2 regions of the Flavobacterium procerum genome follow, and region 1 is predicted to be linked to the other one. Evidence: riboswitches for the same ligand, from Rfam matches in the RefSeq annotation. Region 1 holds a riboswitch; the other holds the start of a gene.
What was found. Region 1 has a riboswitch for S-adenosylmethionine ahead of ACFFLS_RS15310 (homocysteine S-methyltransferase family protein). Riboswitches for the same ligand answer to the same signal wherever they lie in the genome.
Positions count from the first base shown of each region.

Region 1 (15,466 bases):
AGGAATTGTAGACTTGTTTGATACTGTTTTCATCGAAACTAGTAAAATTGAATTGAACTCAACTTTTAAAGACTTGGTTTACCAAATCAATAAAAATGAACCATCTGAAGCTTTCGCTAAAGATTACATTGCTCAGGCAGTAGTTTTCTTTGACAAAATCGAAACTTTCAGAGCACAGGAATTAGCAAATGCATAATATAAAACCCAAAATAACTTTAGTTGGTGCAGGTCCGGGCGATCCCGATTTACTGACGCTGAAAGCTGTAAAAGCATTGGCTGAAGCAAATGTGGTTTTGTACGACGCTTTGGCCAATGAAGAAATTCTGGATTACGCACCCAAAAATGCCATCCGAATTTTTGTTGGAAAAAGAATCGGAAATCATGCTTACACGCAGGATCAAATCAATCAATTGATTGTAGATAATGCTTTGACATACGGAAATGTAGTTCGATTAAAAGGCGGAGATCCGTTTATTTTTGGAAGAGGAAGCGAAGAAGTGGAATTTGCAGAAAGTTTCGGAATAGAAACCATAGTAGTTCCCGGAATTTCATCTGTAGTTGCAGTTCCTGCAAGTCAGGGAATTTCAATCACAAAAAGAGGAGTTTCAGAAAGCTTTTGGGCAATTACGGGAACAACTTCTGATAGGAAATTATCTTCAGATATTGCCTTATCAGCGAAATCATCAGCAACCGTTGTGATTTTGATGGGAATGCACAAATTGCCTCAAATAATCGATTTGTTTCAAAAAGAAGACAAAGGAAATTTGCCTGTTGCGATTATTCAAAACGGAACAACCACAGAAGAAAAAGTAGGAGTTGGAACAGTAAATTCGATTTTAGAAGTTGTAAAACAAAAAGAATTAGGCTCACCAGCGATTATTGTTCTTGGAGAAGTTGTAAGAGAAAGCAATAAACTGAAAGGATTCTACGAAGAATTTCTATCAAAAGAAGAAATTCGATAGAATTATGTTCCGTTAGGAACATCTCATCGGTAGAAAAAATGTTTCCAATTAATATTAATTTTCCGTTAGGAACATCTCGTAGGTTATTCTAATTTTGATTAGAAGAAAAAAGATTAACATGGAACAAAACGAATTATATCCAATATTTCTAAAGCTTCACAATTTAAATGTATTAATTGTAGGCGGAGGAAATGTAGGTCTGGAAAAGCTTTCATTCTTGCTCAAGTCAAGTCCAAATGCAAATGTTGAGGTCGTAGCGCCAGATTTTCATTTAGAAATTAAAGTTTTAGCCGAAAATCATCCTTCAATTAAATTGACGGAAGCGAAGTTCAAAAAGAAAATGCTTAAAAAACGTCACATGGTAATTGCCTGTACAGACGATTTGAAAGTGAATAAAAGAGTTTACGAATTGTCGAGAAAACGTTATTTGATTTGCAATATCGCCGATACGCCGGATTTATGTGATTATTATTTAGGCGGAATCGTAACAAAAGGAAATGTGAAAATCGCCATTTCGACAAACGGAAAATCGCCAACAACGGCAAAGAGATTGCGTGAGTTTTTCGAAGAAGTAATTCCGGAAGATATCAATCAAATGGTTGAGAATCTGAATGAATACCGAAAAACCTTAAAAGGCAATTTTGAAGAAAAGGTTAAAAGAATGAATGAGATTACCTCTTCATTAAAAAATAAAGAATAACAAAAGTTCCGAAGGAACGATTTATATTGTAGCGTCGGGTTTTAACCCGATGGACACATAGAATTGAATAACGTCGGAATCAATCCGATGGATGAAATTTCGAAAGAAATGAATGATAAAAATCATTGATTAAAGAATAAATTATTCGTTTCTTTGTATTATTAAGAATGATTATAAACAACAACATAATGATTAAAACAGATATACTTATAATTGGAGCAGGACCAACAGGTTTATTTGCCGTATTCGAGGCAGGATTATTAAAATTAAAATGCCACATTTTAGATGCATTGCCTCAACCAGGAGGACAGCTTTCAGAATTATATCCTAAGAAACCAATTTATGATATTCCTGGATTTCCAGAAGTTTTAGCCGGAGATTTAGTTGACGGATTAATGGAGCAAATCAAACAATTTGAGCCAGGTTTTACATTAGGAGAACGTGCAGAAACAGTTGAAAAGCAAGAAGACGGAACATTCATTGTAACCTCAAACAAAGGAACTAAATTCCACGCGCCGGTTATCGCAATCGCAGGAGGATTAGGAAGTTTCGAGCCTCGTAAACCACTTATCGAAGATATCGAGTTTTATGAAGATAAAGGAGTAAAATACTTCATCAAAAATCCTGAAAAATTCAGAGACAAAAGAGTTGTTATTGCAGGAGGAGGAGATTCAGCATTAGACTGGAGCATCTTCTTGGCAAATGTAGCTTCAGAAGTAACTTTAATCCACAGAAGAAATGAATTCAGAGGAGCTCTTGATTCTGTAGAAAAAGTACAGGAATTAAAATCAGCTGGAAAAATCAAACTAATCACACCGGCAGAAGTTATCGGAATCAACGGAGCAGAGCACGTAGAATCTTTAGATATAGAAGAAAACGGCGCACACCGTAAAATTGATTGCGACTATTTTATTCCACTTTTCGGATTAACACCAAAATTAGGTCCAATCGGTGACTGGGGATTAGAAATCGAGAAAAATGCCATCAAAGTAAACAATGCATTAGATTACCAAACCAACATTCCAGGAATCTTTGCTATTGGAGACGTAAATACATATCCAGGAAAATTAAAGTTAATTCTTTGCGGATTTCATGAAGCAACTTTAATGTGCCAGGCGGCATACGGAATCATCAATCCAGGTAAAAAATACGTATTGAAATATACAACAGTATCAGGAGTAGACGGTTTCGACGGAACTCGTAAAGAAGCACCAAAAGCCGTTGTTAAAGCGATAGTCTAAGTTGCTAAGACACTAAGATTTTTATATAGAAAGCTCAAACTTTTATAGTTTGGGCTTTTTTTATTCTAAATTGTGCGTGATTTCAAACAAGATTTCGAGTGCTTAATGTTGATTATTAGTATTTTAAATAAATCAGAAAAATGTAATTAATCAAAGTAAATAGGCTTCATTATTAAAACATCTTCAGTAAAAACATCTTATAACCTTAACATCTTAGCAACTTCAAGTTAATATTAGTCATTTAGAAGCTTAGTAGCTTTGCATTAAAATGAAAAAATAGTTTTCAGTATTTGAATAACCAGTTAAAAAGTGGTAACTTTAAGAAAGTATTAAATAAATTATCTATTATGAACAATTGGAATGAAGAAAAACTACTAGAAGAAGAGGCAAAAATTGACAATGAGATGAGCATGGCAGATAAGGAATTTACAGATCATCAGGAAGTCATTGATACATTTCTAAAATGGGACAGAAGTTTTTAAATAAACCATCTGATTTATTGAACGATACATTCATTTTTTGAGTGGAAAAGTAAAAAATAGAAAGCCTAAACTTTAAATGTTTGGGCTTTTTTATTCCGTACATAAAATCTCAGTAGCATAAAAATAGAATAGAAAAAATTCTGTACGCAAAAAAAACTCCAGCGGAGCGACATATTATAGATGTGTCGCTCCGCTGGGCTTTCATTTGGTTTGTTAATCGTTTTCTATAAATATTATGCTCCTCTGAAGCTGAACTATTGATTAAGCAAAAAAACGCAAAGTAAATCTCAATTTTTTTATAAAAAACAAAACATATGAAACATAGCCAGTGGTTTCAACCACTGGAACACAACGAATAGATGCAACGCATAATCACAATACGTTCCCCGTGGTTAAAACTCTGGGATATATTTGAAAAATAAGATCCGAACTTTAAACTTAGTAACTCAGTATCTTAGAGTCTCAGCATCTTTAAAAAAACATTTGCAAATCGAAACCCTATTTCATACCTTTGCACTGTTCTTAAAATTATTGTCAGTTATCACGAAAGGCGGAGGGATAGACCCGATGAAACCTTAGCAACCCTTTATCATAAAGAAGGTGCTAAATTCTACTTTATACGACATTTTCTAGTATTAAAGATAGATAACACAAATACATACTCGTATTTCTCAAAACTTTTCCAGACAACATACAATATTACTGAAACAGATGCTGTATCAGGAGCGAATCATTGGCGCATTTTTGCAGTCAATAGTTCCCGCTTTCGCCTATATCTCTCCATTTCATTACGAGGATACCGGCTCAATCGGGGCTAATGAGCCAGTAATAGTGCACTTTTGGAATTTATGTAAAAAAATATCGAAGGTAAATAGAGCCTTCAAAATTAAAAATAAAAAAAGCTTTGTGCCTTAGCGCCTTAGCGGCAAATACAACATGGCAATTACGATAAAAGAAGCAATAAAAAAAAATATCCTAATCCTAGACGGAGCAATGGGAACAATGTTGCAACGCTATAATTTCTCCGAAGAAGATTTCAGAGGAGAGCGTTTCAAAGATTTCCCGCATCCGTTAAAAGGAAACAACGATTTACTATCTCTAACACAACCGCAGGCGATCCGCGATGTTCACGCTGCGTATTACGAAGCTGGCGCTGACATTGTAGAAACCAATACCTTTTCAGGAACAACAATCGGTATGGCCGATTATCACATGGAAGATTTGGTTTACGAGCTAAATTACGAATCGGCTAAAATCGCAAGACAAGTAGCTGATGAGTTTACCGCAAAAAATCCGGAAAAATCACGTTTTGTAGCCGGTTCAATCGGACCAACAAACCGTACCGCAAGTATGTCTCCAGATGTAAACGATCCGGGTTACAGAGCCGTAACATTTGACGATTTGAGAATTGCGTACAAACAACAGGCAGAAGCCTTAATGGATGGTGGCTGTGATTTACTTTTAGTAGAAACGATTTTTGATACATTAAATGCAAAAGCAGCACTTTTCGCTATCGAAGAAGTAAAAGAAGAACGCAATCTTGATATTCCAATCATGGTTTCAGGAACGATTACAGATGCTTCAGGAAGAACACTTTCCGGACAGACTGTTGAAGCGTTTTTGATATCCGTTTCTCATATTCCGTTATTAAGCGTAGGATTCAATTGCGCTCTTGGAGCCGATTTGCTGAAACCGTATTTAAAAACATTAGCGCATAATACAAGTTTTAATGTTTCAGCACATCCAAATGCAGGATTGCCAAACGCTTTCGGTCAATACGATGAAACACCAGAACAAACTCAGGCTTTCATTAAAGAATATTTAGAAGATAATTTAATCAATATCATTGGAGGTTGTTGCGGAACAACTCCGGATCATATTCGATTAATGGCTGAGGTTGCAAAGGATTATAAACCGAGAGTTGCGCCGGTTTTTGAATGATGATCTAATGAAGGTATTAATTGCTAATTATGAGTTTAGAGAAACAACCTTATAGCGAACTTATCGATAAAATTGGTAGTTTGTTGCAACAGGGAAGGCAACAAGCTGTACAATCAGTCAATACAATTTTGGTGCAGACTTATTGGTACGTAGGTCAGCACATTGTAGAGTTTGAGCAAAAAGGAAATGAAAAAGCTGAATACGGAAGTCAATTATTTGAAAGGCTTTCAAAGGATTTGGTACAAGCCTATGGTAAAGGGTTTAGTAGATCTAATCTTTTATACATGCGTAAGTTATATCTATCGTTTCCAATAAGTGAGACACTGTCTCACTTATTGACTTGGAGTCATTATTTTGAAATTTTAAAAGCTGACTCGGAATTAGAAATTAATTTTTATGCTAAACAATGTCAACATGAACGTTGGAGTGTAAGAGAATTAAAACGTCAAATGAAGAGTTCATTGTTTGAAAGATTAGCTTTGAGCAAAGACAAAGAAGGCGTTTTGAGATTGGCTAAAGAAGGACACATTGTAGAAAATGCAGAAGATTTAATTAAAGATCCTTTTGTATTGGATTTTTTAAATATTCCTGAACAACATCAATATTTAGAAAATGAACTGGAAGAAAAAATCATTTCCAATTTACAGCAGTTCATTATGGAAATGGGAAAAGGATTTGCGTTCATTGGCAGACAATACCGAATGAGCATTGGGGGAAAACATTTTTATTTGGATTTGCTTTTTTATCATCGAATATTGAAATGTTTTGTTTTGGTAGATTTGAAAAGAGGCGAAATTGATCATCAGGATATTGGTCAAATGAATTTGTATCTGAATTATTTCAAAAAAGAAGAAGCAACTGAAGGAGATAATGAGCCAATTGGTATTGTATTGGGAGCACACAAAAATCATATTTTGGTTGAATATGCTACTGATAGTATTACAAACAAGGTTTTATTGAGCAAATATCAATTGTATTTACCAGATAAAAAAACGCTTCAGAATCAATTGGATAAATTGCTGGAAGAATAAAATAATAAAAATTAAAATTCATAAATCGTCTTGTGAAACCGAGACCGCGTGAGGGATAGAAGTGAAAAGCCCGCAGTCTCGTCTTTTGACGAGACGAGGACTTGTAACGGATAGCCCGACCCGGAGGGACACGCCCAAAATATTTAAAAAAATAATAGTTTTTTAAACCTATCGATTCTGATAGGTTTGAATTAAAAAAGAAGAAATACCTACAAGGTTCTAAAAACCCCGCAGGAAAGAAATAGAATAAAAAAAACTTAGAACCTCAGTATCTCAGGATCTTAGTAACTTAGAAAAAAATGACAGAAAAAAGAAGAGACCTTGTATTATCAGGATTAGAACCGTTGATTATTACGCCGGAAAGTGTTTTCGTGAATGTTGGTGAGCGTACAAACGTAACAGGTTCAAGAAAATTCTTGAGATTAATCAAGGAAGAGAAATATGACGAGGCGCTTGATATTGCAAGACAGCAGGTGGAAGGTGGAGCACAAATCATCGATATTAATATGGATGAAGGAATGCTTGATGGTGTTACCGCGATGACTAAATTTTTGAATTTAATTGCGGCAGAACCAGATATTTCGAGAGTGCCAATTATGATTGACAGTTCGAAATGGGAAATCATTGAAGCCGGTCTTAAAGTAGTACAAGGAAAAAGCGTTGTAAACTCGATTTCGTTAAAAGAAGGCGAAGAAGCTTTTATTCATCATGCGAGATTAATCAAACGTTACGGCGCGGCGGCAATTATTATGGCTTTTGACGAAGTTGGTCAGGCCGATAATTACGATCGTCGTGTGGAGATTTGTCAGCGTTCGTATGATATTTTGGTGAACAAAGTTGGGTTTCCTCCGCAGGATATTATTTTCGATTTGAATATTTTCCCGGTTGCAACGGGAATGGAAGAACATCGCTTGAACGCTTTGGACTTTTTTAGAGGAACAAAATGGGTTCGTGAAAACTTACCTCACGCGCATATCAGTGGTGGAGTGAGTAACGTTTCGTTCTCTTTTAGAGGAAATGACACGGTTCGTGAAGCTATGCACTCGGTGTTTTTATACCACGCGATTAAAGAAGGAATGACAATGGGAATCGTAAACCCAGAAATGTTGACGATTTACGATGATATTCCGAAAGATTTATTAGAACACGTTGAAGACGTAATTTTAGATAGACGTGACGATGCTACGGAACGACTTTTGGATTTTGCAGAAAATGTAAAAGGCGAAGCAAAGAGCGATGAAAAAGTAGTTCAGGAATGGCGTTTTGGAACTGTTCAGGAGCGTATTACACATTCATTGGTAAAAGGAATTGATGCTTTTATTGAAGAAGATGTTGAAGAAGCACGTTTGGCTGCGACAAAACCAATTGAAGTTATTGAAATCAATTTGATGACAGGAATGAATGTGGTTGGAGATTTATTCGGAAGCGGAAAAATGTTTCTGCCTCAGGTGGTGAAATCGGCTCGTGTAATGAAAAAAGCGGTGGCTTATTTACTGCCATTTATCGAAGCGAGCAAACAAGCGGGAGACAAACAAGGAAACGGAAAAATCCTGATGGCAACTGTAAAAGGCGACGTTCACGATATTGGTAAAAACATCGTTTCGGTGGTTTTGGCGTGTAACAATTATGAGATTGTAGATCTTGGTGTTATGGTGCCTCCGGAAAAAATTATTTCGGCTGCGATTGAACATAATGTTGACATTATTGGATTAAGCGGATTGATTACGCCTTCGCTTGACGAAATGGTGTATTTGGCCAAAGAATTAGATAAACAAGGAATTAAAATCCCGATTATGATTGGTGGGGCAACGACTTCGCGCGCGCATACGGCCGTGAAAATTGCGCCTCAATATAGAGAAACTGTAATTCACGTTAACGATGCCTCTAGAGCCGTTACTGTTGCAGGAAACTTGTTAGATCATAATAGAAAAATATATGCGGCAGATATTCGTGCAGAATATGATTCTTTTAGAGAAACATTTTTAAATCGTTCAAGAGATAAAAACTTCCTGACGATTGAAGATGCCCGTAAAAATAAATTACCATTGGATTGGTCGGAATATACACCAACTAAGCCTAAAGTAATTGGCAAACAAATTGTCGAAGTTGAATTGGATGTTTTGGTTCCATATATCGACTGGACGCCGTTTTTTCAGACTTGGGAATTGTACGGAAAATATCCGGCAATTTTAACGGATGAGGTTGTGGGAGAACAAGCGACATCTGTTTTTAACGATGCTCAGGCAATGCTGAAAGTAATTCTGGAAGAGAAAAAACTAAAAGCAAAAGGTATTTACGGAATTTTTCCTGCGAATCAGGTTGATGATGACGATATCGAGTTACGTGATGAAAACGGAAAAGTGTTGGAGAAATTCTTAACGCTTCGTCAGCAGTCACAAAAAACAAAAGGTGCACCAAACATCGCATTAGCTGATTTTATTCTGCCAAAAGACAGCGGAATAGAAGATTATATGGGAGCTTTCTGCGTAACAACTGGTTTTGGTGTAGATGAATGGGCGGCGGAATATGAGAAAAACCTAGACGATTACAATTCAATTATGGTTAAAGCGCTTGCGGACCGTTTTGCTGAGGCTTTCGCCGAATATCTTCATGAGCGAGTTCGTAAAGATTTCTGGGGTTATGATTCAGAAGAATCTTTAACCAACGAAGAATTGATTAAAGAAAATTATAAAGGAATTCGTCCGGCTCCAGGTTATCCAGCTTGTCCGGATCACTTGGAAAAACCAACGATTTGGAAACTTTTAAATGTAGCCGAAGAAATTGGAGTTACGTTGACAGAAAGCATGGCGATGTGGCCAGCTTCATCGGTTTCAGGATATTATTTCGGAAACCCGAAAAGCCGCTATTTCGGACTCGGAAAAATAAAAGAAGATCAGGTTGTAGATTACGCCAAACGACGCAATGTCCCAACTGATTACGCAATGAAATGGTTGAATCCTAATATAGCAGATTAAAAGAAAAAGTTTCAAGTTTCAGGTTTCAGGTTCGGACGTAACTTGAAACTTGAAACTTAGAAAAACTTGAAACAAAAAAAGATGAAAGTAACAGAACATATAGAAAACGCCAAAGGAAAAACATTATTCTCATTTGAAATCATTCCGCCTCAAAAGGGAAAAAGCATTCAGGAATTATACGATAATATTGATCCGTTAATGGAGTTTAATCCGCCGTTTATTGATGTAACAACCTCTCGTGAAGAGTATATTTATATTGATAAAGGTAATGGACTTTTAGACAAAAAACTGACTCGTATGCGTCCGGGAACGCTTGGAATCTGCGCTTCTATAAAACATAAATACAATGTAGATACGGTTCCGCATTTGCTTTGCGGTGGTTTTACCAAAGAAGAAACCGAATACGTGTTGGTTGATTGTCATTATTTAGGAATCAACAACGTGATGGCGCTTCGCGGAGATGCTATGAAAGATGAGCAGTCTTTTGTGCCGAAAGCAGGAGGAAATCATTACGCAATTGATTTGGTTAAACAAATTAAAAATTTAAACTGCGGACAATACCTTCACGAAGTAATCGATACCGACAACAGAGCAGATTTCTGTATTGGAGTTGCGGGTTATCCTGAAAAACACTTAGAATCGCCATCTTTACAATCGGATTTAAAAAGATTAAAAGAAAAAGTAGATGCAGGTGCTGATTATGTCGTAACACAAATGTTTTTTGACAATGCTAAATATTTTGCTTTCGTAGAAAAAGCAAGAGAAATGGGCATTACAATTCCGATTATTCCTGGAATTAAGCCAATTGCGGTTCAAAGGCATTTACAAGTATTACCACAGATTTTCAGAATCGATTTACCAGAAGATTTAATCGATGCTGTTGATAAATGCAAAAATAATGCTGAAATCAAACAAGTCGGAATCGAATGGGCGATTCAGCAGTCATTAGAATTAAAAGCCGCTGGAGTTCCGTTTTTACACTATTATTCAATGGGTAAATCTGAGAACATCCGCCAGATTGCAAGTCAGGTTTTTTAGTTTTTTACTTGATATAATGCGTGTTTTGTCATTTCGACGAAGGAGAAATCTTCGCAAGTAACTCTGCAAAGAGAATCCAATCTTTGTCGAGCTTCTCGTGGAGATTTCTCCTTCGTCGAAATGACAAAAACAAACGTTAATTGGAATCTGACCCCAAGCAATAACAAATTGCTAAAGGATTTTGTTTAATTTAGAAGTTTAAATTTTCGAGTCATGAAACAAGAAGAACTACAAGCGATAGCCTCTCAATTAAAACATCCATCGGGAGAAAAAGGAATCGAAATGGGAAATATGATGAACGAAACAAACATCAATATGACCAAACATTCGATTCTGAATCTAAATATGTCAAACGAAAACCGAATTCTGGAACTAGGCCACGGAAACGCAGGCCACGTAGAATTTTTGTTTGAACAAGCCGAAAAACTAAAATATTACGGTCTGGAAATGTCGGAACTAATGTTTCAGGAAGCACGTCAGATCAATCGAAATTTTGTTTCTCAAAAACAGGCTTTCTTTTCACTTTATGACGGAAACGCAGTTCCGTTTGAAGACGAATTATTTGATAAAATATTTACTGTAAATACGATTTATTTCTGGCAGAAACCCGAAGAATTACTTTCGGAAATCTACAGGGTTCTAAAACCAAACGGGAATTTCTGTTTGACATTTGCCGAAGAAGATTTTATGAAAAAACTGCCTTTTACGCAATTCGAATTTGAATTGTACAGTACCGAAAAAGCGCAGGAATTAATCAAAAAATCAGATTTTAAAATCGTTTATACCGAAACACAGACAGAAGAAGTAAAAAGCAAAACCGGCGAATTGGTCGAGAGAGCTTTTACTACTATTGTGTTGGAGAAATAGATTTTTTTTGCCACAGATTACACAGATTAAAAAAGATTTTTTTCTTTTGCCACTAATTTCACAAATTTCCACTAATTAATTTGTTCATTTTAAAATCTGTGTAAATCACTTTAATCTGTGGCAAAAAAAATCTTCGCAGTTTTTTGAGTACTTTCATTCCTTATTATTAATCTTTTCTGATCTCAAATTATGGAAGTTAAGAAAATCAATTTTTTGCAGAGTTACAGCAGTATTTTATGGCTTCTTGGCGGTATCATAATCGGAAGTATTTTCGGATTGGTATTTGGAGAAGATGTACTGATCATAAAACCGTTGGGAGATATTTTTCTGAATTTACTTTTCACAGCCATTATTCCGTTGATTTTTTTCACTATTGGTTCTTCGATTGCTAATTTAGAACGAACAGAAAAATTAGGGAAACTGTTTGTTATCATGATTCTCGTTTTTCTGGCTACGATTTTGATTTCAGCAATTGTAATGATTTGTGCCGTTTATCTTTTTCCGATTCATGAAGATATTGCTATTGCAAAAGTTCCATTTGAAGAAGTAACATCAGGATCAGCTGGAGATCAGATTGCAAAACTGCTTACAGCCAATGATTTCTTCGAATTATTGTCTCGAAAAAGCATGCTGGCATTGATTATTTTCTCTTTTTTAGTTGGTTTTGCCACATTACAATCAGGAGAAAAAGGGAATGCTTTCAAGAGTTTCTTAGATTCAGGAAACGAGGTAATGAAACAGCTTTTGAATATCATCATGAAATCTGCACCAATAGGTTTGGGAGCTTATTTTGCTTATCAAGTTGGAGTTTTTGGGCCACAATTACTAGGAGTTTATGCAAAACCAATGGCGGTTTATTACGGAGCCTGTATTTTTTATTTCTTTGTGTTCTTTAGTTTATATGCGTTTGTTGCTGGCGGAAAAAAAGCTTTTAAAGTTTTTTGGAGCAACAATATTACGCCATCTCTAACAGCAGTGGGAACTTGCAGTAGTATTGCCACTATTCCAGCCAATTTAGAAGCAGCACAAAAAATGGGAATTCCGGCACACGTACGCAATCTAGTGATTCCGCTTGGAGCTCCTTTACATAAAGACGGTTCGAGCATGTCGTCCATCTTAAAAATAACTTTTTTGTTTGCTATGTTTGGGAAAGATTTTTCAGATCCTATGACAATTCTGCTCGCTTTAGGAATTACAGTTGTAGTTTCGATTGTAGAAGGCGGCATTCCGAACGGAGGTTATATTGGTGAAATCCTAGCCATAACAGTTTACGGTTTTCCGATGGAACAAGCGCTTCCGGTTGCGATGATTCTTGGAACTTTGGTTGATCCAATTGCTACTCTGTTAAATGCCAACGGAGATGTAATCTGTTCTATGATGGTTTCCAGATTTTCTGAAAAAACAAAATGGTAACTAGATTTTAAAAATCCCAAATCTTAAATCGCTCCGCATGTTCGCTATCGCTCGAGTCCAAAATCTGTGCGAGACCAAATCAGCAGTTCTTCAAATAAAAAATTATATAAAATCTGTTTTCATCTGAGTCAATCAGTATGAAATCTAATACTCTATACTATGAATTCAATATTACAACACGATTTAAATAACTTCGAAAATATCTTAGAAAAGGCAAAACTACAAGGAGTCGAATTTTTGAATAATCTAGAAAATATTTCAACTTCAAACAAAAATACAATTAATCCTAAACGAAACTTGAACGAATTAGGTTTAGGTTCCGATGAAGCTTTAAAAGAGTTTAAAGAACGATTAGCTCCTTTATTGGTTTCATCACCAGGACCTCGCTATTGGGGGTTTGTTACGGGCGGATCGACTCCAGCTTCTATCGCTGGTGACTGGTTAGCATCGATTTACGATCAAAATACACAGTCTGTAACATCTCAGGGAGGAAATTCGGCTTTAATAGAATTTGAAACGATTAATTTACTGCTGCAATTATTAGAACTTCCGGATTCATTTTTGGGCGGATTCGTTACGGGCGCAACAATGTCTAATTTTACCAGTTTGGGAGTTGCCAGACAATGGTTTGGAAAACAGTTTGGAAAAGATTTTGCTAAAAACGGAATCTCTGAAACCATCAATATTTTAACAGCGACTCCGCATTCTTCTTCCGTAAAATCATTGTCGATGTTAGGAATCGGAAGCCAGAATTATACGGTTGTAAAAACAATCGAAGGCAATCGTGAAGCTTTGGATATTGCCGATTTAGAAGAAAAAATAAAGGCCTTAAACGGAAAACCTTTTATCTTGATTTCTAGTGCAGGAACTGTAAATACAGCCGATTTTGATGATTTTAAGGCAATTTCTAAACTAAAAGAAAAACACAATTTTTGGTGGCATATTGATGGTGCTTTTGGCGGATTTGCTGCTGTTTCAGAAAAATACAAACATTTGGTAGAGGGTTGGGAAGGAGCAGACAGCATTACAATTGACTGTCATAAATGGTTGAATGTTCCTTATGAAAGTGCTTTTTATTTAATTAGAAAACAACATATAAATCTGCAGATTGAAACGTTTCAGAATTCAAATGCTCCCTATTTAGGAAATGCTTTAGAAAATTTTAATTACTTGAATGTAGTTCCAGAAAATTCACGCCGTTTAAGAGCCTTACCGGTTTGGTTTTCTTTGGTGGCGTACGGTAAAGAAGGTTTTCAGGATTTGATTGAAAAAAGTACGCTTTTGGCACTCCATTTCGGAAATGCTCTTATTGAACAAGATCATTTCGAACTCCTTGCACCAATCCGATTAAACAATGTTTGTTTTACTTTGAAAGGAAACGAAAATCAGGATAAAGTAAATGACTTTCTAGTAAAATTAAACGATACAGGAAAAGTATTTATGACACCGACTTTTTATCAAAATAAAAAAGGAATACGCGCTTCGTTTGTAAATTGGAGAACCACCGAAAATGATATCAAAATTGTAATTGAAGAAATGAAAGCCGTGTTTTCAGAATTAATTTAAAAAACAAAAGAGCCTGTTGAAAGGAAAAACAGGCTCTTTTTAACTAACACAAAAAAAAACAAAAAACAATATTCAAGAATGAATAATCTTAAATTCTATAGGTAAAAGCGATGGTTGCAATGCGATTATCCAAATCGTATTTTTTATCAAGGCTTGTCTGCGCAATTACAGATTTGATGTAAAAATTATTGGTGTTGAAAATATCAGTGACATTAAGTTTGATAGTTCCTTTTTTTGCCAAAACCTGTTTCGAAATTCCGATGCTGAAATCAAAGAAGGCATCACGTTGGTAAATTCCAAGATTAGATTTCGACTGGTATTGCGCATTTGCCTCGGCTTTAAGGGTTTCGGTAATAGTAAATGAATTTTGAACATTCAGATTAACCGTCATAATAGGGTCAATTGTAGAGCTGTTAAGTACATTTGCCATAAATTTATTTTCGAATACATTAAAAAGCGTGTTTACAGACCACCATTTGCTAAGCTCAGAACTATTGGTAATGTTAATGCCGTAATTATATGATTTACTAACATTGATTTCGGTAGTAACGGTTGTATTGGCGTTCGGGTCGTAATTATACACTTCTGTAAAAACATCTTTTGTTTTGTTAAAATAAACCGATGCCATAAAACTGCTTTTCCAAGCGTAGCCAATTTCCATTGCGTTTGTAATTTCAGGAACTAAATTTGGATTTCCCTGCGAATAATTAAAAGAGTCATCATAAAAACGAAACGGATTCAGGTCAAACTGGCTAGGTCTGTTGATTCTTTTACTGTATGAAGCATGAACCGAATGGCTGCTTGTTAATTCGTATTTTAACGAAATGCTCGGAAACCAGTTCAGATAATCGTCTTTATGTGTTTCATTTAAGGTCTTCTGATTGATGTCAATTGCAGTATATTCGCTTCGTAAACCACCCTGAATATTCAGTTTATCCAACTGATATTTGTAATTGATGTAAGCTGCATAAATCTGTTCATTGTATTCAAAATGATTGGTCGAATTAAAATCGATTAGCCACTGATTGTTTTCGTTGTATTCATAAACAGAAGGGTTGTCATTGTTTTTGATGCTACCTTTGAAACCCCATTCTAACGATTGTTTTTCTTTAATCGGATTTACAAAATCTATTTTTCCGCTAAATACTTTTAATTGAGAAGGAATAAAGCCTCTACGATCATTGACAGTTGCAGATGAAGCTGTGTTATCGGCACTTTGAAACTGGTTTGATCTAAATTTTGAAGTTTCG
Region 1 covers NZ_JBHLYW010000010.1:209,604-225,069, reverse strand. The annotation lists gene ACFFLS_RS15335 (ferredoxin-like domain-containing protein) at 1-196, shown strand, start outside; gene cobA (uroporphyrinogen-III C-methyltransferase) at 189-962, shown strand; gene ACFFLS_RS15325 (precorrin-2 dehydrogenase/sirohydrochlorin ferrochelatase family protein) at 1,081-1,662, shown strand; gene ACFFLS_RS15320 (NAD(P)/FAD-dependent oxidoreductase) at 1,851-2,903, shown strand; gene ACFFLS_RS15315 (hypothetical protein) at 3,251-3,385, shown strand; SAM riboswitch class I at 3,921-4,037, shown strand; gene ACFFLS_RS15310 (homocysteine S-methyltransferase family protein) at 4,322-5,326, shown strand; gene ACFFLS_RS15305 (PDDEXK nuclease domain-containing protein) at 5,356-6,357, shown strand; gene metH (methionine synthase) at 6,657-9,332, shown strand; gene metF (methylenetetrahydrofolate reductase [NAD(P)H]) at 9,414-10,370, shown strand; gene ACFFLS_RS15290 (class I SAM-dependent methyltransferase) at 10,584-11,237, shown strand; gene ACFFLS_RS15285 (dicarboxylate/amino acid:cation symporter) at 11,427-12,650, shown strand; gene ACFFLS_RS15280 (pyridoxal phosphate-dependent decarboxylase family protein) at 12,810-14,216, shown strand; gene ACFFLS_RS15275 (TonB-dependent receptor domain-containing protein) at 14,305-15,466, opposite strand, start outside.

Region 2 (15,466 bases), on a different contig from region 1:
GATTTAAAACCTCGTTAGCGATAGAAAACCAAGAGAGTTTTATCGAATTTGAAACCGAAAAACCAATTCCAGGCGCAAAAGATTTATTGGTAAAAATAAGCGCCGTATCCGTTAATCCAGTTGATTTTAAAGTTCGTCAGAGCGCTGCAAAAGATACTGTTCTTGAAACTCCAAAAATCATTGGCTGGGATGCCGTTGGAGTGGTAGAGGCTGTTGGAGCGGAGGTGAGTCTTTTTAAAATCGGCGATGAAGTTTATTATGCAGGAGATATTACAAAGCAGGGAAGTAATGCCGAATATCAGATTATCGACGAGAGAATTGTCGGAAGAAAACCAAAATCGCTGACAATTGAAGAAGCTGCCGCAATGCCTTTAACAACTTTAACGGCTTGGGAAATCCTTTTTGACCGAATCAGAATCAGTGCTGACAAAGACAAAAGAAAAAGCATTTTGATAATTGGAGGCGCTGGAGGAGTTGGTTCTATTGCGATTCAGCTAGCAAAAAAGATTGCAGGATTAACTGTCATTGCGACTGCTTCTCGACCGGAAACCATTGAATGGTGTAAAGAAATGGGAGCTGATTTTGTGGTGAATCATAAAAACTTAACAGAAGAGGTTAGAGGTGTAGGTTTTCAATATGTTGATTTTATTGTCGATTTTGTAGATACCAATTTGTATTGGGATATAATGGCTGATTTAATTAAACCGCAGGGCCATATCGCTTCAATTACTGGAAGTGCAGAACCTGTTGTATTGAACAAACTTAAAAGCAAAAGTGTTTCTTTTTCTTGGGAGTTGATGTACACGCGATCAATGTTTCAAACTGATGATATTCAGGAACAGCATAATATTCTAAACAAAACGTCAGATCTTTTGGATAACGGAGTTTTAAAGCATACACTAAAAGAAACTTTAAACGGATTAACGGCCGAAAACTTTAAAAAAGCACATAAGCAACTGGAATCTGGAACAACGATTGGAAAAATTGCGATTAAGTTTTAAGGTCTTTCGCTACCGATAAATTTTCATATTTAAAACTGATTTTTATAGGTTTTTATTTTATTTAAGATATTGTTTTTTAGTTATTTATTGGCTTTATGTAATTTAAAACTTTAGGTTTTTATTCTGTTAAATTCGTGATATTTTGGTCTGCTTTAATTGAATTGTTTTAAGTTGTTTTTTTACCGAAAAGGCATAGAGACGCAAAGAATGAGATTTTACCGGATTTGTATATAGTGTAATGCTTTAGGTTAGTATTGTTAAGTAGTTTTAAAAGAATATTTTAATTGTTTTTTTATTAGTTTTTTTTGTTGTGTAAAACAAAACATCAAAACCAGTAAAACATATATTTTTAAAGTGATTTTTTTTGAAAGTCTAAAACGCAAAATAAAACGCAATTAAGTTTCGAAATAGGATGAAATAATAACAAAAAAGCACTATAAATTTTATTTATAGTTGTTGTTTATAGTGTTGATTATTAGTTTTTAAATTAGCTTTGTTTAAATGAAAAGATTAGCATTGGCGTGAGCATAGCAGATTTCTTTTTCTTTCACTTTTTGTCGTTGTTTGAGACGGAAAAGTTTTGAAAAAAAAAACAGTCGTTACGAATACTGAATTACGATGTTTAAAATGATTTTAAATAAGAATGTTGAGGGTAATCGAATTTTTGTATTTTAGTTGAGTTGCAAAAACAGCAATTTATAATTTTTTAAAAACCCAAAACCATTTTTTTTTATGATTTCAAAAAACACAGATTTCGGATTACTGCTTTTACGCATTAGCGTTGGAGGTTTAATGCTTTTTCATGGAGTGGCAAAAATTCTTCACGGCATTTCTTTTTTAACTGAAAATATGGGAGCATTTGGATATGCTGTATACATCGGCGAAGTTTTAGCGCCACTTGCAATTTTGCTTGGCTGGCGTACAAGAATTGCTTCTGTAGTCTTTGTGGTTAATTGTGTGGTTGCGATTGCGGTGGCACATTCTAAAGAAATTTTCTCAATAAGCGAGCACGGAGGATATGCCAACGAGTTGTTGATGTTGTATTTATTAGGAGCGGCGGCATTGTTTTTTACAGGTGCGGGAAAATATGCGGTTTCTAAAAACAATAAATGGGATTAAGGAATTGCGATTCCTTTTGAAATAGAAAAGCTCTGAAATGAATTCAGAGCTTTTTTTTTGCGATTTAATGCATTAAAAACTCAAAAAGCGCTAAGAATACTTGTTTGCTCTTTGTTTTGCTTAAAACGCAGATTTTTTATTTTATTTGATGTGAAAAACGATAACAAGAAAAAGAACTCGACTTTTATTTTCCAAAAAACGTGACAATCTGTTATACTTATCTCATTAACAAATCTCGTCCCGATTCAAGAATACCGTTTTCTCTTACATACGGACTAATTAATGTTTTGGTTTGTCTGTAAATTCATAAAATTGTCTTAAAGGAATGTTAATGTCGAAAAATGGCGTTTTTGCCTTGTTGTTTTTCTTTCGGTCTTTAGTTGCGGAATAATTTGAAAGGTTGATTTTTTTTGCTGTTTTAAGATGATTTTGAATGTCTTGAATTTCTAAGGTTTTTCGAAACCTGCTTTCTGGCATGGCGTATAAGCGATTTTTGTCTAGACTAAAAACTTAACATTGGCGAATTGTTTTTAGCCGTATCTTTGTTTGTGATTTTTTGATGTTAATTTAACAATTTGGTAACATTGAAAATTTGTTTAATTCAAAATTTATTATAATTAATTTTAAATATTAACATATCTATGGATAAAAACGTAGCCGCAAATGAAAACGGTCAGGAGCTGGAACAGCCTTTGGTAGATGTTGCCAACGAAAATGAGCAGCCAGAAGCTTCTCAAGAACAAAAAACAGATGTAAAGCCTAAAGCAAAAAGGACTTCAAAAAAAGCTGAAATTGTTTCTGATGCTGAAGAAAAAACAGAACAAGAAGAAGTTGTTTCTGAAATTCAGGAAGAAGAGGTTGCTGAAGAAAGTAAAACAGAAGCTGATTCTGAAATTAAAAAAAATAAAAAAATGAAAGAAAAAGAAAAAAAGCAGATTGCTGAGAAAAAAGAGAAGCTGAAAAAGAAAAAAGCGGTGGCAAAGAAAAAAGAAAAAGCAAAGGACAAAAAGAAAGAAAAGGCAAAGAAAGCAAGACTTAAAGCTAAAGCCAAAAAGAAAGACAAAGCGAAAAAAGCAAAGGCAAAAGCTAAAGCTAAAAAAATAGCCAAAAAGAAAGCGAAAAGATCAAAATCTAAGAAAAAATAAATAATCGCTTTGCGGATTGATTCCAATAAAAAATGAGGTCTAGTGCCTCATTTTTTATTTTATACCATTATGTGATTTTCTTTTCTAAAATCGATTTTTCAATTTTCTGCAGAAATTCAGGGTCAAATTCAGAATAGGCTCTTAGTCTGTATTTCTCGTCGCGCTGTTTCATTACCATTCTTATTTTCTGCACCATCAACCAGATGGGTTCGTAGCGTTTATGGCCCAGAAGGTATTGTATTCTTAAAATAGAAATTCTGCGATGGGTCAAAGTCATCAATTCGATGCAGATCATCCAGTATCGAATCGGAAGATTGGAATTTTCCATTACGGTTCCGGAACGCAGACTGATTCGGTTTTTGCATTTGCGACATTGAAATTTCAGGTCGATTCTCCTGAAAGAATGTTCGTTATGACCACATTTCCTGCAGACTAAACCGTTTTTCAGACGTTTGTTCTTAAAATCTTCTATACAGGCATCTTCATTAGGATACTTCTCAAAATAGGCTCGTAATTCCATTAATTCGATTCTCGGTTTGAGTGCTAAATATAATGTTTTTAAAAATACAGCAACAAAAAAAAGGAATATCCATAAGAATATTCCTTTCAAAACATGATGTAAAATAAAATTACAATTTGTCTGCGATTTCTTTTTTGTATTTATTCAGGATTGATTTTGTCATTCCTAGGTTTGCTTTTGTAGAATCAACCGCCAAATAAATAAAGTATTCCTGATTGTCTGAAACGTCAATAATATGAATTTGCGATGTTAGCGTAATCATAACATTGTCTATAACCTGACCGTTTAGGTTTAAAGCTTTGATAGCGTTCATTTTTGCTTTTACCACTTCAAGGTTGTAAGCAGATGCTAATTCCGGATCAAAATCAGAAAGTGCAGACTGAGAGTAGTAAGACATTCCGCTTTTGATTTCGGCAACAGAAACAGCAATAAAGCCAGGTACATTTTTCTTTAGATCTTCTCCAAATTGTTTTAAAAAATCTGACATAGTTATGAATTTAAATTTGTTTTTTAAGTATTCTATTTTCTTGGATGTGATGCAAAATTAGACATAGAAAATCATTTAATTATCCGCTATTAATACCTTTTTTGTCATTTTTGAAAAAAAAAGTAACAATATGCATTTTGAAGCCGTTGTGTGAAGTTCTTGATTCGTTTTTTAATTATTTTAAAAACAAAAATGCTTCCGAAAATCAGCTTTTGATTCATTCGGAAGCATTTTTAGTATGCGAAAATCGATTACTTTATTTCTGTAATAAATTCGTCTTGTGGTGTTCTTACTTTTTTCAGATTTACTAACCAGTCATTGTTTGCATCTCTGTAGCCAAGAGGAAGAACTAAAACACTTTTAAGACCAAGTTCGCTTAAGTTTAATAGTTTGTCTACTTCGGCCGGAATAAAACCTTCCATTGGAGTTGCGTCTACTTCTTGTTCTGCTGCTGCCGCGATTGCGATTCCGAACGAAATATAAGCTTGTCTCGCTGCATGATTTGCGTGCCATTCTTGTCCAAGAGGTTCGTACATTCCCCAAAGTCTGTTTTTATATTCGTCCATTGCGTCGGCAGGAATTCCTCTTTCTGCAATAGTTCTGTCAAATACAGCAGAAATTTTTTCAAGGCTGTAACCGTCCCACGCAGCCCAAACCAATACGTGCGATGCATCTGTAATCTGGCTTTGGTCAAAACCTACTGCTCTTATTTTTTCTTTTAATTCTGGGTTTGTGATTACAAAAATTTTATAAGGCTGTAAACCAGAAGAAGAAGGTGCAAGCTTTGCCGCTTCAAGTATATAGTCGATTTTTTCCTGCGGAACTGTTTGTCCGTTCATTTTTTTTGCAGCATAACGCCACTTTAATGCATCTATTAAGGCCATAATTTTTTTATTAATTAAATTCTGTTCAAATGTAAAAACTTTAAGTGTATTTTTGTCATCTGCTTACTAAAAGTAACTGTGACATTTAGGTAACTAACTAACATTTTATGATTGAAGAGCCCAAACATGACCGCATAACATGCAATAAAAACATTATGGCAGTGCACGACGCCATGGATATATTAAATGGAAGATGGAAAATCTCTATTATTGCTTCTCTCTGTTTTAATACTTTACGGTTTACTGATTTGCTTAGAGAAGTAGAAGGCATTTCGGGGAAAATGCTGAGCCGCGAGCTGAAAAACCTCGAAGAAAACCAATTGGTGACTCGAACAGTATTAAACACACAACCGATTACTGTCGAATACAAACTCACAGATTACGGTCATACGCTTAAAGAAGTCATAGATTCGCTAGCAAAATGGGGGTATAACCACCGAAAAAGAATTACCGGAAAAGAATAGATCAGCTTTTCAATTCCGCAGCTTTCTGAAAAAAGCTCTGGCGCTCCAGTTTTTGCTCCGTTTCCTCAATTGCCCTCAAAAGATTATTCTGATTGTCTGTGATTTCGGTTAAGGCATTTTGCATGATTTTCCACACGGGTTGCATTTTTGTTACGAGCTCTTTTCCTTTTACTGTGAGCAGAATAAGGCGTTTTCGTTCGTCTAGTTTGTCTTTTTTAGAACTAATGATTTTGTTTTTTTCCATTTCTTTTAGCAAGCTGATGGTGGAAGGATGGCTATAGCCGATTTCAGAAGCTATTTCGACCACGCTAAGAATTTCTTTTACATGAAGCGTATAAATTACCGGAAACCATTTGGGTTCAAAATCAATATCAAAAGATTTGTAGATCAAGGCGCCGTCTTTACGCAATTGCTCGCTCAAGCGTTGCAGTCTGGTTGAAATAGCCAATATTCCGATTTCGTCTATTATATTCATCTGGATGGGTTTAAATTCAGGTGGCAGAAAACCGTATCGGGCTTCATTAGTGGAAAATCTTTAGGAAGCTCTTCTTGCTCAATTGTCTTAAAATTATTCTTTTCATAAAAACGTAAAGCTGCCTTTAGAATAGGAACAGTTCCCAAATATAGGTCGCTTATTCCGTTTTCACGACTGAAATTGATTAATTCTTCCAACAGCTGCTGTGCAATTCCGAATTCTTTGCCACGGTATTCTTTTTTCACGAACATTTTTCTGATGGCGCCGGCATCTTTACTGAATCTAACCAAAGCAATAGTTCCTGCCAGTTTTTCATCTATAAAAGCTCCAAGAAAACAACCGCCTGGTTCGTAATAAAAATTTCGAATTTTAAGCAAATCCGGTTGGTCTTCCAAAGTTATCGGAACATTAAATTCTTTCTGTTGAATGTTCAGAATCAAATCGACAATTTGTTCTTGATATTCATTTTGTATGGGTTTTAATTGTACTTTCATATAAAAAATAATATAAGTACAAAACTACGTAGTTAGCTACATATATCCAAATAAAAAAACTGCCAAAACGGGCAGTTTTCTAGTTTTTTTATTCTTTACCGATAATGATTACCGCTTTGTAACCCGTTCCGACATTCCATTCGCTTGACGAAATCAGCAATCCTTTGTCATCAAAAACCTGAAATTCGGCTGTGTTGGGAGAAGCAAAACCTTCATTTAGCGCTTCAATGTCTATTTTGTTGATTCCGGGAACCAGATTTATTTTAACGCTTTTAAATTCGCCATCCAAACTCACTTCTGGTTCGATTACTTTATCATTTAAATACACTTTTATTTTATCACCGTCTACAAAAGCGGCGTCTCTGTAACGAATGGTAGATGTCTGGCCAGTTGTTTTAAAGTTTCCTAAAAACTGATTTCGTCTATAGAAAATTCCGGGAGTGTTGGCTTCCTGTTTGTAGATCTGAGTGTTTTTAAAAAGCTCTTCTGGATTTACAATTAATGGATCCGGCTTTTCAACCACAGCTGGCGGATTTACCTTTGGCGAAGGTTCTTTTGGTGGAATCACTTCTTTAACCGCAGGATCTTTTGACGGAATGGCTTTGAATTTATTGTTTAATTCTTGTGCATTACTGTGAAACGAAATTCCAATGATGCCTATTGCAAAAAATATTCTTTTCATATTCTAAAATGTTAATCAGCTTTGACTGATAAGATTAAATTTGTCTTAATTATATAAACATTTAAAGATTTGTTTTATTGTCTAAAACATAAACATTAGGATTTTCTTAAGGTCTTTTTGAAATGATTATTACAATTTATTTTTTAATGATGCATCTTTGCAAATCAAAAATTTATTTAATAATGATTACAATTAATACCGAATATTCGTTTCCCCTAGAAAATGTTTTATTTTCATTTGCGTTAGAATCTGAAGCAGGAACGGTTTTTAACGATTTTCGTACACTAATTACCGGAATCGGAAAAGTAAATGCGGCTTATGAACTTACAAAAGCCATTCAGCATAAAAAACCTTCGTTAATTGTGAATCTTGGCTCTGCGGGAAGCAATTTTTTTAGAAAAGGAGATGTAATCTGCTGTACGAAGTTTATCCAACGCGATATGGACGTACAAGGACTGGGATACGCTAAATATGAAACGCCGCTTTCTGGTTTACCGCCGGTTTTGGAATACGGACTTACAATGGACGATTTAAGCATCGGAATCTGTGGAACAGGAGATAGTTTTGAAATGGGCCACTCACAAGCTCCGTACAACGTTATTGATATGGAAGCTTATGCACTTGCAATGGTTGCCATGAAAGAGAAAATTCCTTTTTTATGTTTGAAATACATTTCTGATGGTGCAGACGACAACGCAGCAGAAGAATGGACCATACAAGTGCATAATGCAGCAACTGCTTTTGGCGGTATTTTAAAACTGCATAAAAAAGATGTTTTACTGTAATGATTGACCCAATGGGTAAATCATTATTTTTCAATTTTCTTACCAGTTTTGATTCAAATCTGTATAAATCTGCTTTAATCTGTATAAATCTGCGTGAAAAAAATCTATACACACAAGTATTTCACGCAGATTTTTAAAAGATTTTAGCAGATCAAATTAGATTTATCTGTTGTGTGAAACTTTTTCCACGGAAGCGCTTTAGTATAAATTTTAATTAATCAGATTTTCTGTGCAGACCACTGTCCGTTTTTTTGAGTTAGAATTAGTCGCAGTATTTCAGTATCCAAATTGTGCAAGATTACGAATTCTACTTTGTCTTTATTTTTAATAGTGTATTGCATTTCATAAACTCTTTTTCTCTTTTCAAGATTGTGATCAAAACTATATTTTTCTAAATTACTGTCAAAATAAGCGTTAGAAAATTCACCGCGTCCTGTTGTTCCGGTAATTACAACTTTGTTGTTTATGTGGTAAAGATCTTCAACCGATTTTTGTAAATCTAGAATCACCGGATTCATTTTATTTTCCTCAATCTGATCTAATTTCTTTTGGTAAGCTGTTCTAGAAAACCTTTCGTCGTTACCGCATATTCCAAAAACAGCCCATTTAATAACAAAAACAGTATCTTTTTCTTTTTCAGTTTTTGCTATTTCGGTCATTACCGTTTTTATTAATCCTTTAGAATTGACTAATTCAGCTTGATTTGGAACAAACAAATCTGTAGTTATAAAAATGTCGTAAGCACAAAATGAAGATAGAAGCAAAATAAAGAAAAAGTATAATAGGTACCTTACTTTTGCTTTTTGTTTTCTTGCTGCGATATTCCCGAATAGCTTTAAGTAACATGCGTTATATTTTTGATGGTTTTGCTAATTCTAATTTGTATCTGAAATTTGATTTTGTTTCTGAAGGAGGAGGAGTGTATTGTACCTCTCCATCAATTATCATGTCCAATTCGTATTTACCAAGAAAAGTGTCTTCAAAATCAAAATATCGGTCCATAAACATTAATCGTGTCGGATCATTTCCAAATTTATCCAAAAATTGATAATTCATAAGCTGTTTATCGTATTTCGCTAAATTTTTGCAGTTTATTTTTAACGGATAATTCTCTTCAATCCTAAACTTGTAATGTGTTACTAGTTGAAGATCCAAATTGGTGTTGTGTTCTGAAATTTCGTTGAGAAGCAAATCACAATCGCCATCAAAAGGAGTTTTGTCTTTTTTGCGGTACAAAATTTCATAATAATAGCTTTCCCAAAAACTGAACGGATCGCCTTTTTGAAGATATGCAGATCGGCTGATATTCCAATAAATTGAATTCTCTGTCATTAATAAATCACTTAAAGGTCTATTTCGGTCAAGGTCGTCAATCAAATAGGATCTTTCGGGATATTTATTACCCATACTCGGAAAATGAGTATAAAACAGATTAGGAAAAAGATCGTCTATATATTCTAAACCATATGGCGCAACAAGAGAGTCGATTTTTTTCTTTACTTCATTAAAAGACAAATCATAAGAGTTTTTAACCGATATTTTGACTTTATAATTGTCGTGAACCACAACAATACCAGAAAAAATGGTGTCGGTTTTGACTATTTCTTTGGAATAAGGACCATCATTGACCCAGGATTTTTGTTGTCTTTCTGTTTGCAGCCTGATATTTCCTTTGCAATTTAGCATAAGATTGATGCGTTGCGGAAAACTGTCTATTCTTTTGAATCCCTCAATTTCGAAATTTTTATGAGAAGCAAAAATGGTATTGTAATCCTCAGGCACTTCTTTGAAATAATAATATTGCTTCTTCTTATTGTATTTTGCAATAATTGGCTTTTTTTTATACGATTCTAATGTCACAAGGGCGTCGGGAACATTTAGTTCGTCACAGGCATCTTTCAGATAAACACGAACCAAATCGGATTGCTGCGCAACAGAAATAAAACCAGCCAGTAAAAAAATAAGTATAAATGCAGGACGACGAATCATGTTGTGATTAGTTTGGTTGCGTAAATGTAAAATCTTTTTTAAGAGTTTCCTTTTTGATATAGATGATTTAAGAATTGAAGAGGTTGGGAGAGGAACCGAAAATTTTTCAAATTTTCTTTTTTGGGTTATTAAAAATGTAAGCAAGTTTTCAAATTTTAAATTGGTTTGTTGTTATTTTGAGATGAAATTTTTGAATAAGTAAGAAAAAAGAACTGTTTGGCGATTTATATCTTTTTCAAAATAATTCATAATTAAATTATTGATTATTAATGTTTTGGTTGTTATTTTGATTGCTTTAATGCTGAATATTTTCATGAATCCTTTAAATAATTAAAAAAAAGTAATTTTAAACTTGACTAATTTGGTAGAATTAATATATATTTGCATCACAGAAAATTTCTGTAGTGATACTTATCCAGAAAGACTGAGGGAATAGGCCCATTGATGTCTTAGCAACCTGTTACCGAATAAGGTGCTAAATCCTTCCCGATTTGCGGGACAGATAAGAAAGATTTCCTCAAAATCTGAATAAGGTCATCATTATTAAAAACTATTATTTTTTTAAGATGAAAACCGAATTACTTTTTTTACATGCCCTTTCTCCACGTTTGAATTTTATTTTCGAAGAAGATAACCGCGTCATTTTCCGAATGCGCAGATACTAGTTTTCTCTTCTTTATTTCCTTTTTAAATAGAATTTGTTAAGGCCTATTAACCAAAGGCCGTGGAATTCTTTTGTCCAATTATTAAACTAAAACCAAAATGAAAAAAAACTTATTAAGCTTAATTTTACTGCTGAGCCTTCTTCCCGGCAGACTTTTAGCACAGGAACGAACGATCAGCGGAACTGTTAGGGATTCTGAAAACGGAGAACCTTTGCCAGGAGTAACAATTAGCGCATCAAACAGTAATAAATCTTCTATAAGTGATGCTGACGGCCGATTTTCTATCGTTGTTTCTCAAAATGATAAAGCTTTGACTTTGACTTATATTGGCTATAAAACATTAGAAAAAGGAGTTAATTCTTCTTTCGAAAATATTCGTCTAACTTCAGAAAATACGGCACTTAAAGAAGTTGTAGTAGTAGGTTACGGAACTCAGAGTAAAAAAGAATTTACAGGTTCTGCAGCTAGAATTACTTCGAAAACAATTAAAGATATTCCGGTTCAGAGTTTTGAGCAAACACTTATCGGAAAAGCTTCTGGTGTAAATGTATCGACTCCGAGTGGAGTTTTAAACGATCCTCCAGTTATTAGGATTCGTGGCGTGAATTCTATTTCCTTGAGTTCTTATCCTCTTGTGGTTGTTGACGGAATTCCGGTCAATACTGGAGATATTTCGACAACAAATTCGGTTGCGAATAATCCGCTTGCGGATATCAACCCTGCTGATATTGAATCTATTGATATTCTAAAAGACGCTGCTTCAACTTCAATCTACGGTTCACGAGCTGCAGGTGGCGTTCTTTTGATTACCACTAAAAAAGGAAAACAAGGAAAAGCAAAAGTTACGTATGATACTTGGGTTGGAATTACAAGAGCAACCAGACTTCCTGATCTTTTAGATGCTGAACAATATGAAACCATAAAAAACGAAGCGGTTTTAAACAGTAAAATACTAACAGGAAATGAAAATAATGCTTCTGTAGCATCGGCACTTTTCTTTCCGTCTTATAATGCAGACGGTTCACGTGTAAATACAAAATGGAAAGATCAGGTTTATCGCGATGCGGTTTCTCAAAACCATAATTTAGGTATTTCGGGAGGAACAGAACATACAAGATATTATTTCTCTACCAATTATTCTAGACAGGAAGGAATTACAAAAGACAATAATTTCGAAAGAAAAGGCGCAAGATTCAATATTGACCATGATGTAAACAAATGGTTGAAATTGGGAGGAAACCTTTCTTATAACAATACTTTCAATCAAGCACAAAATACAGGTTCATTAAGCAGCAGCGGTTTATTGCTTATTGGCGCGGCGCGTCTGGCTTTTGCATTGCCTCCAAACGTATCACCATATAACGCTGATGGCACATATAACTTGAGCTCAACAGGAACTGCAAGTCCAGGAAATAATTTATTCACCAATACTTTATGGCATCCGGGTGCGTTGTTCGAAAACAGTAAATATACCAGTACAAATGATCATTTTGTTGGAAATGTTCATGCAACAATTACCTTTTTTGAAGGTTTCAAATTTGATTCTAATTATGGAATTGACAGATTAAAATCTGAAAATATTACGTATTTAAGTCCAAACTTAGGATCATCTGCCTTTGCAACAGGAGGTTCGGCTACCAATATTGCGGCGACCAGAAACAACTACAATTTCACCAACAGTTTGTCTTTTGACAGACGTTTTGGAGCAAACCATCATGTAGCGGCTTTGGCAGGTTATGATGTTCAGAAATATGAAAACTCTTCTTGGGGAGCAAATCAAACCAATGTCTCTGATCCTTTCTTTGAAAATTACCAAGGAACATGGGGAACAATTCGTTCCTCTGGAAATGGTTTGTCAGAAAGACTTTTCCTTTCTTCTTTCTTCAGATTATCATATGATTATGGCGGAAAATACTTCATTACAGGAAACTTTAGAAAAGATGGGAATTCTGCTTTAGGCGTAAACAGCAAATACGGAAACTTCGGCGGTATTTCTGCGGGATGGTCTGTGAGCGAAGAATCGTTCTTTAAGAACAGCGGTATCGCAAACTATCTGAATTCACTTAAATTAAAAGGAAGTTGGGGTAGAGTAGGAAACGGAAATCTATCATCAGCCTATGCTTCACAAAATTTGTACAGTTCTTCTATTTACGGAACAGCAGCAACTTGGGCGCTATCGCAGGCAGGAAATGAAGATTTAGGATGGGAAACGAGCGACCAAACGAATATTGGACTTGAAGCAGGTTTCTTTAAAGACAGATTGCAATTTACGGCAGATTATTTCAACAATGACGTAAACGGTTTGATTTTAAGCAGTCCACAATCTCCTTCAAAAGGAATTCCGGGCAATTCAATTCTTTCCAACGTCGGTTCGATGTATAATCGAGGTGTCGAATTAGGTTTGAATGCTTCTATTATCAATAAGGAAGATTTTCAATGGAAAGCTTCTTTCAACTATACGCATGTAACGAATAAAGTTACGGCTCTTGCAGAAGGAAACACAGATATTATAGGATATACGCAAGTTACTACAGAAGCCAATAATATCACAAGAGTGGGCTATTCTGCGGGAAGTCTTTATGGAGCCGTATCAGCGGGTGTAAATCCAGAAAACGGACGTCGAATTTTCATTAATAAAAATGGAGAAAAAGTGCAATACAGTGCCGCAGTTCCGTCTGGACAAAGCAACTGGACGTATTTAGACGGGTCTACAGCCGCAGCTATTACAGTGGCAGATTATCAGGTTTTGGGTAATGCTCTGCCAAAATGGTACGGAGGCGTGACCAATAATATTCAATACAAAGCTTTTGATTTTACGGTTGGATTTACTTATTCGGGCGGAAACAAAGTAATGAACAATACCAGAGGAACTTTACTAGATCAGCGTTTTTACAATAATTCGACAGAAGTCTTAAACCGCTGGACAACTCCAGGACAACAGACTAACATTCCGAGATTGGTTTACAATGATGTTATTTCGAACGGTTCAAGCGGATTTGCAATTTCTGATAATGCCGAAAAAGCCGATTTCTTGAGATTGCAACAATTGACAATTGGTTTTTCTCTTCCGAAGAATATTTTAGAAAAAGCGCAATTATCATCGGTTAGAATTTATGCTCAGGCAACCAATCTTTTCTTGATTACTTCGTATTCGGGAACAGATCCAGAGACTTCATCAAACGGAGATTCAACCACTTCTATGGGAGTAGAGAAAAACTCTGTCGGACAAGGAAGAACATTCAGTTTTGGACTTAATGTTGGTTTTTAATAAATAAAATTATATCATGAAAACATATTTCAAATCATACAAAACATCGGTTTTAACTTTATTGCTGTCTGGAATTTTACTGACTTCCTGCGAAAACAATGAAGATCTGAATATCGCTCCAGAAACAACAGTTTCTGACAAGGATATTTTTAAAACTCCGGCAAGAATCGAAGGCTTGGTAAACGGAATTTATAAAGCATTTAAAGGTGCCAGCGTTTACGGAGGCCGAATTTTATTGTATCAAGATCAGCGTGGAGAAGATTTCATCAACATCACAGCAAATAATTTTACAGGTTACGAAAGCTGGAACAACTCTTATAGTTCAGGATCAAATGATATCAACAATCTTTGGGCACAGGCATATTCGGCAATTAATAACGCAAATATCTTGATTGAAGGTTTAGCAGTAAATCAGGGCGTAATTACAGAAGAAAAAGCAAAACAATATATTGGCGAGGCAAAGCTGATCAGAGCATTAGCTTATTATACTTTGGTCATTAATTTCGGACAGCCTTACAATAAAGATGCAGGAGCTTCTAAAGGACTTCCGTTACGCTTAAAAGCAGAAACCGGAACAGCCAATAATGATTTGGCAAGAAGTTCTGTAGCAGAAATTTATACGCAAATTTTGAAAGATCTAAACGAAGCTGAAGCAACATTGCCTCAGAGTTATACAACGGCTGACCTCAATACCACAAGAGCACACGTAAGTACTGCAATTGCTTTAAAAACAAGAGTTTACTTAACGTTGAATAACTGGCCAAAAGTAATTGAAGAAGCGGCAAAATTGGCTCCGCAGACGCAAGCTCCATTTTCTACTACGGCTAGCGAGGTTAAGCATGCATTGCAATCGGATATTACGTTGATTTTTTCTTCAAACTATGCTACAGTTGAATCTATTTTCAGCATTCCGATGAGTTCTTTGGATTCGTACACCGGACAATCGTCTATTGCTTATATTTACAATACCAATTTAGAATATTACCTAAATCCAACGGGAATTTTGGGCGATGCGCAATGGAGAACAACAGATAACAGACGTAATTTGACAAGAACCGTTTCGGGAAAACAATATTTTAAAAAATTTGCAAAACCATCGCCATTTTTAGATTATATCCCTGTAATTCGCTATTCAGAAGTTTTATTGAATTATGCTGAGGCAGCTGCCAAAACAGGAAATCTAACTTTAGCCGCCAATCTTTTAACTGCAGTTCATCAGCGATCTGATGCTTCGTACACGTTTGCATCTTCAGTAACTTCAAATCAGAGCCAATTAATCGAGGCAATCTGGAAAGAGCGCAGAATCGAATTGCTTGGAGAAGGTTTCCGTGGGCCAGATTTACTTCGTAATCTGCAGACACTTCCGGCAAAAGGCGACAACAAATTGCAAACTCAGGCGGTTTCGCCTTCGGATGCTAATTATGTTTTTCCGCCAGCAAACACAGAATTATCAGCAAATAAATTATACTAAAAACCAATAATAATTAA
Region 2 covers NZ_JBHLYW010000022.1:540,379-555,844, reverse strand. The annotation lists gene ACFFLS_RS21790 (zinc-binding alcohol dehydrogenase family protein) at 1-1,001, shown strand, start outside; gene ACFFLS_RS21785 (DoxX family protein) at 1,734-2,120, shown strand; gene ACFFLS_RS21780 (hypothetical protein) at 2,762-3,265, shown strand; partial or broken gene ACFFLS_RS21775 (transposase family protein) at 3,342-3,785, opposite strand; gene ACFFLS_RS21770 (hypothetical protein) at 3,895-4,272, opposite strand; gene ACFFLS_RS21765 (nitroreductase family protein) at 4,524-5,156, opposite strand; gene ACFFLS_RS21760 (winged helix-turn-helix transcriptional regulator) at 5,264-5,620, shown strand; gene ACFFLS_RS21755 (MarR family winged helix-turn-helix transcriptional regulator) at 5,622-6,095, opposite strand; gene ACFFLS_RS21750 (GNAT family N-acetyltransferase) at 6,092-6,589, opposite strand; gene ACFFLS_RS21745 (hypothetical protein) at 6,678-7,271, opposite strand; gene ACFFLS_RS21740 (5'-methylthioadenosine/S-adenosylhomocysteine nucleosidase family protein) at 7,454-8,056, shown strand; gene ACFFLS_RS21735 (hypothetical protein) at 8,275-8,820, opposite strand; gene ACFFLS_RS21730 (hypothetical protein) at 8,906-10,045, opposite strand; SAM riboswitch class I at 10,454-10,554, shown strand; gene ACFFLS_RS21725 (SusC/RagA family TonB-linked outer membrane protein) at 10,808-13,978, shown strand; gene ACFFLS_RS21720 (RagB/SusD family nutrient uptake outer membrane protein) at 13,995-15,449, shown strand.
Region 2: linked by a shared signal. The riboswitch ahead of ACFFLS_RS21725 (SusC/RagA family TonB-linked outer membrane protein) and the one ahead of ACFFLS_RS15310 (homocysteine S-methyltransferase family protein) in region 1 are both predicted to bind S-adenosylmethionine.